DNA from 3 places in the Pantoea sp. ABR1s genome. Region 1 is predicted to be linked to each of the others. Evidence: predicted binding sites of a transcription regulator. Region 1 holds the regulator's gene; each other region holds the start of a gene.

Region 1 (3,130 bases):
GCGCGATGAATATGCCCCAGTGCGATATAGTCAGCCGCGGGAAACGCGCTGGCCGGGAAGGCATCCAGCGTCCCGATATAGATGTCGCGCACCGAATCGCTCTGGCTGACGCCGACGGTGGTGAGATGGCCGGTGGCGATAATCGGCAGTGCATGGCCCAGCGCCTGGGCGGCGGTGAATCGCTGCTGATAGTGGTGGGCGATCGCTTCCAGCAGCGAGGTCTGCTTGTCGCGTCCCGACTGACCCGCCCGGCTGCGCAGGATATCGCGCGGCCGCAGATAGGGAATCGCACACAGCAACGCGCCCGGCTCGCCCTGGCGGGTGTTGAGCAGCAGCACATCATCCTTCTCCTGCGGGGTGGCGATCACCCGGGTATTGAGACAGGCGAGCAGCTCACGCGACTCATTCAGCGTGGCAACGGAATCGTGGTTGCCCGCCAGCACAATCAGCTGACAGCCGCTGGGCTGCAGCGCCACCACAAAGCGGTTGAACATTTCGCGGGCGTAGCTGGGCGGTGTACCGGTATCAAACAGATCGCCTGCGATGATCAACGCATCCACCTGATGCTGTTCAATCTGGATCAACAGCCAGTCGAGAAATGCCTGATGTTCGGCTGCCCGACTTTTGTTGTAGAAGAACTGCCCCAGATGCCAGTCCGCAGTATGAATGATGCGCATGATGAGTCCCTGCCGTTGTGATTCGCCCGGCGATTATACTGGCTCTGCGGCCAAAGCAAAAAATTGTCGCTGCGCTGTCATAAATGATTACCAGTGAGGTTACAGGCAGGTTATGTTTTTCATAAAAGTGTCACAAATCTGACGCATAATGGCGCCGCGAATCTCAGTGACATCCGTCATAATCAGCAGGAGTAATAATGGCTAAGCGCATTTTGGTTGTGGAGGATGAAGCCCCCATCCGTGAAATGTTGTGTTTTGTTCTGGAGCAGAACGACTATCAGCCAATCGAGGCGGAAGATTATGACAGCGCCGTTGGCAAGCTGATTGAACCCTGGCCCGATCTGATTTTGCTGGACTGGATGTTACCCGGTGGCAGCGGTATTCAGTTTATCAAACATCTGAAACGCGAGGCGATGACACGCGATATCCCGGTGATGATGCTCACCGCGCGCGGCGAAGAGGAGGATCGGGTGCGCGGCCTGGAAGTGGGTGCCGATGATTACATTACCAAACCCTTTTCACCTAAAGAGCTGATGGCGAGGATCAAAGCGGTGATGCGCCGTATTTCGCCGATGGCCGTGGAAGAGGTGATTGAGATGCAGGGGCTGAGTCTGGATCCCTCCTCACATCGCGTGATGTCCGAAACCACGCCGCTGGAGATGGGTCCGACAGAATATAAGCTGCTGCACTTCTTTATGACCCACCCGGAACGCGTTTACAGCCGCGAACAGCTGCTGAACCACGTCTGGGGCACCAATGTGTATGTGGAAGATCGTACTGTCGATGTTCACATCCGCCGTTTACGTAAAGCGCTGGAAGTGTCCGGCCACGATCGCATGGTACAAACCGTTCGCGGAACAGGGTATCGTTTCTCTGCCCGCTACTAAACGGAGCCTTAACCGTGCTGGAACGCCTCTCCTGGAAGAGATTACTGACAGAACTGCTGCTGGTCTGTCTGCCCGCAGTGCTGCTGGGCCTGCTGTTCGGCGGTCTGCCCTGGTGGCTGCTACTGAGCGTGCTGACGGTGCTGTTGTGGCATTTTCACAATCTGATGCGGCTGTCGCACTGGCTGTGGCTCGACCGCACCATGACGCCACCGGCCGGGCGTGCCAGCTGGGAACCGCTGTTTTATGGTCTTTACCAGATGCAGCTCCGCAACCGGCGGCGACGGCGTGAACTGGGCAATCTGATTAAGCGTTTCCGCAGCGGTGCCGAGTCGCTGCCGGATGCGGTGATTCTGACTACCGAAGAGGGCACCATTTTCTGGTGTAACGGCCTGGCGCAGCAGCATCTTGGACTGCGCTGGCCGGAAGATAATGGCCAGAACATCCTCAATCTGCTCCGTTATCCGGAGTTCTCGCGCTATCTTCGCCAGCGCGATTTCGACAAGCCGCTGACGCTGGTGCTGAACAACAAACTTCACATGGAGTTCCGCGTCATGCCCTACAGCGAAGGGCAGTGGCTGCTGGTGGCGCGTGATGTCACGCAGATGCATCAGCTGGAAGGGGCGCGCCGCAACTTCTTTGCCAATGTCAGCCATGAATTGCGCACACCGCTCACGGTGCTGCAGGGCTATCTGGAGATGATGAACGACTCGGTGATGAGCGAGCCTTCGCGCAGCAAAGCGCTGCACACTATGTCGGAGCAGACGCGCCGCATGGACAGCCTGGTCAAACAGCTGCTGACGCTGTCGCGCATTGAAGCCGCGCCCGCAATCGATCTGAAAGAGAAGGTCGATGTGCCGGTGATGCTGAAACTTCTGCAGCATGAGGCGGCAACGCTGAGTGGTGGCCGTCACGACATCCATTTCCATACCGATCCCCATCTGAAAGTGTTCGGCAACGATGAACAGCTGCGCAGCGCCATCTCCAATCTGGTTTACAACGCGGTAAACCACACACCGGATGGCACGCGAATTGATATCAGCTGGCTGCGCGGCAAACAGGGGGCCATTTTCCGGGTGTGCGATAACGGGCCGGGCATCGCCTCAGAACATATTCCGCGTCTTACCGAGCGTTTCTACCGGGTCGATAAAGCGCGTTCGCGTGCGACCGGCGGCAGCGGGCTGGGGCTGGCGATAGTGAAACATGCTCTGAGCCACCATAACGCCCGGCTCGATATCACCAGCGTGCCGCACAAGGAGACCTGTTTTACCTTTACGCTGCCAGCGAGGTTGATTGTCAGCAGCGTGATGCAGGAGAATGCCGTTCATTAATCGCTGCCGGATCTCCCTGATGCGCATCCTTCTTTTGTTGATCGTTACTCTGCTGCCGGGCCTGGCACTGGCCCAGCCCGGCGCGCTCTCCGGCAATCTCAGCAGCGTCGGATCCGATACGCTGGGTTATCTGATGACGCTGTGGGGCGAAGATTTCAGTCGCCAGGCGCCGGGCGTCAATGTCCAGGTTCAGGCCTCCGGCTCTTCTACTGCGCCGACCGCGCTGGCGGCGGGTGCA
Region 2 (3,130 bases), 260 kb from region 1:
TTCGTTGATCGCCACGCGCTGACGGATTTCTGACAGCAGATCGTCAACCTGGGTACCGACCGGACGCACTTCGATGATCGGGTCCAGCAGACCGGTAGGACGCACCACCTGATCGATCACTTCGTCGCCCGACTTTTCCAGCTCATATTTGCCCGGCGTCGCCGAAACATAGATGGTCTGTGGTGCCAGTGCCTCAAACTCTTCAAACTTCATCGGACGGTTATCCAGCGCCGACGGCAGGCGGAAGCCGTACTCCACCAGCGTCTCTTTACGCGCCCGGTCGCCTTTGTACATGCCGCCAATCTGCGGAATGGTCACGTGCGACTCATCCACCACCAGCAGGCCATCGGCGGGCAGATAGTCAAACAGCGTCGGCGGCGCTTCGCCCGGTCCGCGTGCGGAGAGGTAGCGTGAGTAGTTCTCGATGCCGGAGCAGTAGCCCAGCTCGCTCATCATCTCCAGGTCAAACTGGGTACGCTGAGTAATGCGTTGCTCTTCCAGCAGCTTATTGTTCTCCAGCAGCACCCGGCGGCGGTCCGCCAGCTCGACTTTGATATCTTCCATCGCCTGCAGAATACGCTCACGCGGCGTCACGTAGTGCGTCTTGGGGTAGATGGTAAAGCGCGGCACGACCGAATCGATCTGGCCGGTCAGCGGGTCAAACAGCGACAGACGCTCAACCTCTTCGTCAAACAGCTCGACGCGCAGCGCAATATCGTCCGACTCCGCCGGGAAGATATCGATCACTTCGCCGCGCACCCGGAAGGTGCCGCGCTGGAACGCCTGGTCGTTGCGGGTGTACTGCAGCTCTGACAGACGGCGCAGAATACTGCGCTGATCGATAATCATGCCGCGGGTCAGGTGCAGCATCATTTTCAGATAGAGATCGGGATCGCCCAGACCGTAGATAGCCGAAACCGATGCCACCACAATGACATCGCGCCGTTCCAGCAGCGCCTTGGTGGCCGACAGACGCATCTGTTCGATATGTTCGTTCACCGACGCATCCTTTTCGATAAAGGTGTCGGAGCTCGGCACATAGGCTTCAGGCTGGTAGTAGTCGTAGTAAGAGACGAAAAACTCGACGGCGTTATCCGGGAAAAACTCTTTCATCTCGCCATAGAGCTGGGCGGCCAGCGTCTTGTTGGGCGCCAGCACCATGGTCGGACGGTTGAGGTCGGCAATCACGTTGGCGACGGTAAACGTTTTACCGGAGCCGGTTACGCCTAATAAGGTCTGATGGGCCAGTCCATCCTCCAGCCCCTCTTCCAGGCGACGTATCGCCTCAGGCTGGTCGCCCGAAGGTTTAAAGGCGGAGTTCAATTTAAAGGCTTTGCTCATGAATGCAGTTCCTGCTGGAGAAGTCGGCGGGCAGGCACTTATTTTACTCTGCTATGGTGATTTTGCCAGAAAATAATACTGGATATAAAAACAGTATTGGTGCAATGTTAACGCCAGCAGGATGGCACCTGATGTCCCTGCAGGCTGGCAGCGTTATCGCTCAGCATGTTGCGCAATGTTATCCCCAGGCAGGGATCTGATTTAACATTTGTCAATAGAGTGTCACAAAATTACAGTACGGTTACCTGACAGATAATTCTCAGGCTTGTTTTTTGATAAGCAACTGATTTTACTGACATAAGGCTATGAGGCCAGATTCTCGTCATTATGTTACCAGGCCGCGTATTTCCTCGCTTCCAACTGGTTTTCATTACCTAATGCACAAGGTTATCCACAGGAATGGTGGATAAGTGATGGCAGCCCCGACGCCATCTGCTGTGTATAATTTTTCCCTGCCTTCTCACTACCGTGAAAATAATTTTTTTTGCGTTAAATTTCGCGTCGCCTGCTGACGGATTATTCTGCAATTTTAATCTGTCACCGGGTGTCGTACGCAAATTTGCACGCCTCATACTAAGATTCTTAATCGGACTTCCTGCCACGTTACAGTACGTCTGCACCAGAAACAGCGCTCCAGGGCACTGCAAAAGTGCAGATGCGTGGTCACCGTGGGGAATTGATAAGTTTTTCTCACCTTTCATCCCTGATACGTGGCGCTGCAGCAGGAAACAGGGCCGTTTTTAGATCTGGCCTGGGAATTGCAGGAGTCAGTAGCGTCACCGCGCGGAACGCGCACTGTGCTGCAATGGCGAGGCTGCCGTTGCTGATGACTTGTTTGCCAGACGACAGAGCGCGGAAGCAATCAGGCTAACGATCGGGAAGGAGAGTGTCAGATGCTGAGTTTACGTTCGGTAAATCAATTTTACGGTCAAAACCATATTCTGTGGGATGTGGACCTGGATCTGTCGCCTGGCACCTGCACCGGCATTCTGGGCCGTCCTGGCATGGGCAAAACCACGCTGGTGAACTGCATCATGGGCAGATTGCCGATTAACAGCGGCTCTATCTCCTGGAAAGAGGATGGCTCGCCGCCGGAAGATCTGCTGCTGCAACCGGCTGAACAGCGGGCGCAGATGGGGATTGGCTATGTGCCGCAGGGCCGCCATATTTTTACCCAGATGAGCGTGGAAGATAATCTGCTGATTGCCCTGCTGGCGGGTGCCAGCCAGCGCGACCGCCATCGCGCCATTCCCGAAATGGTATTCGACCTCTTCCCGGCGCTCTACTCTCTGCGCCAGCAGCGCAGTGGCGATCTGCCGATCGATCAGCAGCAACAGCTGGCCCTGGCGCGCGCGCTGGTGCTGCAGCCCAAACTGCTGATTCTGGATGAGCCGACCGACGGGATGTCGCCGTGGCTGGAAGAGGAGATGGGCAATCTGATCCGTCGGCTTAACCTCGACTACGGGCTGACCATCCTGCTGCTGGAGCAGCGCCTGTCGCTGATCCGTCGCGTGGCGGACTATTTCCTGCTGCTGCACCGCGGCCGCAATGTGGCGCAGGGCAGCATGGAACAGCTTGATGACCACACCGTCGATAAATGGCTGACGGTGGCCTGACATTCAGCGCCTGCCCCACCGGGCGTAAGTGTTGCAGGCAGGCTGAAGACGGAGCGCGCAGAACCACCGGAGCGTGTGCACAGCGCGTGAGGATGGTGAGCACTGCCCGGATTCAGCACGACAAATAAAATAGCCAGGCTACGCGGTTACTCCGGCAACGTCAGGTAGTGACC
Region 3 (3,130 bases), 770 kb from region 1:
GCGATTGAAGCGCGCTGGGGCGATCGGGTTAACGTCAGTTTCTCACTGCCTACCTGTCTGGAAGTGATGGCGGGCGGCGTGTCGAAAGGGCATGCGCTGGAAGCGGTCGCGAAAACGCTGGGCCATTCACTGGAAAGCTGTATCGCCTTTGGCGACGGCATGAACGATGTGGAGATGCTGAGCATGGCGGGTAAGGGATTTATCATGCAGAACGCCCATCAGCGGTTGAAAGATACGCTGCCGGAGCTGGATGTGATCGGTTCAAATGCCGATGATGCCGTGCCGCAGACGCTGCGCACGCTCTATCTTGCTTAAGCCGTCAGCGCAAAAAAAGGGCCGGATATCCGGCCCTTTTTTATTGCCGTCAGGCAGGGGTCTTTTTGTGTTTGTGTTCGCTGACCATGGTCAGTAACAGCAGGATAACCGCCAGCACACAGCCAGCAATCATCACCATGAAGCCGCCGTCCCAGCCGAAGTAATCGACGGTGTAACCGACAATGGCGCTGGCCGCCACCGATCCACCCAGATAGCCGAACAGGCCGGTGAAGCCCGCCGCCGTCCCCGCCGCTTTTTTCGGGGCCAGCTCCAGCGCGTGCAGACCAATCAGCATCACCGGACCGTAGATCAGGAAGCCAATCACAATCATACAGGCCATATCGACGCCAGGATTGCCCGCCGGGTTAAGCCAGTAGATCACGGTCGCGATGGTTACCAGCGTCATAAAGAACACCCCGGTCGCACCGCGATTACCGCGGAACACTTTGTCCGACATCCAGCCGCACAGCAGCGTTCCGGGGATCCCCGCATACTCATACAGGAAGTAAGCCCACGACGATTTATCCAGCGTGAAGTGTTTTACTTCTCTGAGATAGGTCGGCGACCAGTCGAGAATGCCGTAGCGCAGCAGATAAACAAATACGTTGGCCAGCGCGATGTACCACAACAGCTTGTTCGGTAGCACATATTTCATGAAGATCTGTCTGGCCGTCAGCTCCTCTTCGTGGCTGGCATCATAGTCGGGCGGATAGTCGTTTTTGTACTCTTCAATCGGTGGCAGACCACAGGATTGCGGCGTATCGCGCATCAGCGCAAAGGCCAGAATCGCAATGGCGATGGCGCCAAATGCCGGCATATAGAGTGCTGCTTTCCAGTCGTTGAACCATGCCATACCGAGCAGGAACAGCAGAGGCGGAATACCGCCGCCGACATTATGGGCGCAGTTCCAGACCGAAACGATCCTGCCGCGCTCTTTCTGCGACCACCAGTGAACCATGGTACGTCCACAAGGTGGCCAGCCCATGCCCTGGAACCAGCCGCAGATAAACAGCAGCACGAACATCACCATAATGCTGGAGGTGGCCCAGGGAACGAATCCCATGATCAGCATCACTGTCGCAGCCAGAATCAGGCCTGCCGGTAAGAAGACGCGCGGGTTTGAGCGGTCAGAGACCGATCCCATGATGAATTTTGAAAAGCCGTAGGCGATGGATATGCCGGATAAGGCAAAACCGAGATCGCCACGTGAAAAACCCTGCTCTACCAGGTAGGGCATGGCGAGTGCGAAGTTTTTTCTGACCAGATAGTAGGCGGCGTAACCAAAGAAGATCCCGATGAAAATTTGCCAGCGCAGACGACGGTAGAGCGGATCAACGTGATCCTCCGCCACCTGCGGCTGACGTGGTGCAGGTTTAAAAATGCTCAGCATCAGTGAGGCCCTCCAGGGCACATTATGGTTTTTAATTCCCAGCAGGTTGGGGCAGGAAAAGAGCAGAAGAAAATGGACGCAGAATGTTCCATTTCGCGCAAAGAATAGTGTTAGTTGCGCAACGTTACTGTGATGAATGACACATTTGTTACACTTTTATTACATTCTGGAGCGGAAGTGATCATGCGATGGATCATTTCGCGCATTTTATCTGGCTGAAAGATCCTTATGCAGACAGTTATGTCAGGAAGCGAAAGCCCTTTCCGATGGCTATTCTGATCGCCTGGTTTGTAATCAGATGTCAACCAGATTTCACAGCCTGATGGCAGCACATTGTTTACACTGACGGCCTGTTAATTTCGGGGTCGTCACCGTGTTTTTATTGATTATTACCACCATTCTGTGGGCCTTTTCGTTCAGTCTGATTGGCGAATACCTTGCCGGGCAGGTGGACAGCTGGTTCTCTGTACTGATGCGACTGGCGCTGGCTGCGCTGGTATTTTTACCTTTCCTGCGCTGGCGTGGTCATCGCCCTTCAACGCTGTTGCTTTACATGCTGGTCGGGATGCTGCAGCTGGGCGTGATGTATCTGCTGAGTTTCGAAGCCTATCTCTATCTTAGCGTGTCGGAATTCCTGCTGTTTACGGTGATGACGCCGCTTTATGTGACGCTGATTTACGATCTGATCAGCCGTCGTCCACTGCGCATCGGCTATATCTTCAGTGCACTGCTGGCTGTGGCAGGTGCGGCCATTATTCGCTATGACAAAGTCAGCGATCATTTCTGGTTTGGTCTGCTGTTAGTGCAACTGGCAAATATCTGCTTTGCGGCGGGAATGGTGGGCTATAAGCGTCTGCAGGAGACCCGCCCGATGCCGCAGCACACGGCCTTCTCCTGGTTCTATCTGGGTGCAGTGTTGATTGCGGTGATCGCCTGGTGTGCCTGGGGCAATCCACAGAAGTTGCCGACCACCTCATTGCAGTGGGGCATTCTGGTCTGGCTGGGCATTGCGGCTTCCGGTCTCGGCTATTTTATGTGGAATTATGGTGCGACCCAGGTCGATGCCGGCACGCTGGGCATTATGAATAACATGCACGTTCCTGCCGGGCTGCTGGTGAATCTGGCTATCTGGCAGGAGAAACCGCACTGGCCAAGCTTTATTGCGGGCGCGCTGGTGATCCTCGCCTCGTTGTGGGTGCATAAGCGCTGGGTGGTGGGGCGCGGTGACCGATCATAAACAGGGCTGTTGCATGGGTGCGGCCTCCCGGGCTGGCGCGTCCGATCGCGAAGGAATCTCACATCCCTGTGGATCGGCCGGGCCATCCCTGGCCCGGACGCTTCGCTCTTCAGACGCGCCAGCCCTGGAGACTTAACAGCATCATCGCAGTTGAACCAGGGGCTCAGAGCGAATATGAAGGAGGGTAT

What was found. Region 1 encodes PhoB, which activates phosphate uptake and scavenging genes when phosphate is short. Its sites were predicted from a motif close to CTGTCATAAAACTGNCNNAT; they were not measured.
Region 2: a site for PhoB is predicted at 1,550-1,569, ahead of uvrB (excinuclease ABC subunit UvrB). Genes of this name have one in related genera too.
Region 3: a site for PhoB is predicted at 1,851-1,870, ahead of glpT (glycerol-3-phosphate transporter). Genes of this name have one in related genera too.

Annotation. Positions count from the first base shown of each region.
Region 1 covers NZ_CM173823.1:3,152,366-3,155,495, reverse strand. Annotated here, with positions in the region: gene sbcD (exonuclease subunit SbcD) at 1-677, opposite strand, end outside; gene phoB (phosphate response regulator transcription factor PhoB) at 875-1,564, shown strand; gene phoR (phosphate regulon sensor histidine kinase PhoR) at 1,579-2,892, shown strand; gene ACXKZD_RS14945 (PstS family phosphate ABC transporter substrate-binding protein) at 2,912-3,130, shown strand, end outside.
Region 2 covers NZ_CM173823.1:2,894,071-2,897,200, forward strand. Annotated here, with positions in the region: gene uvrB (excinuclease ABC subunit UvrB) at 1-1,341, opposite strand, end outside; gene ACXKZD_RS13625 (ABC transporter ATP-binding protein) at 2,235-2,957, shown strand; gene bioD (dethiobiotin synthase) at 3,104-3,130, opposite strand, start outside.
Region 3 covers NZ_CM173823.1:3,917,978-3,921,107, reverse strand. Annotated here, with positions in the region: gene yigL (sugar/pyridoxal phosphate phosphatase YigL) at 1-315, shown strand, start outside; gene glpT (glycerol-3-phosphate transporter) at 365-1,705, opposite strand; gene ACXKZD_RS18430 (carboxylate/amino acid/amine transporter) at 2,079-2,942, shown strand.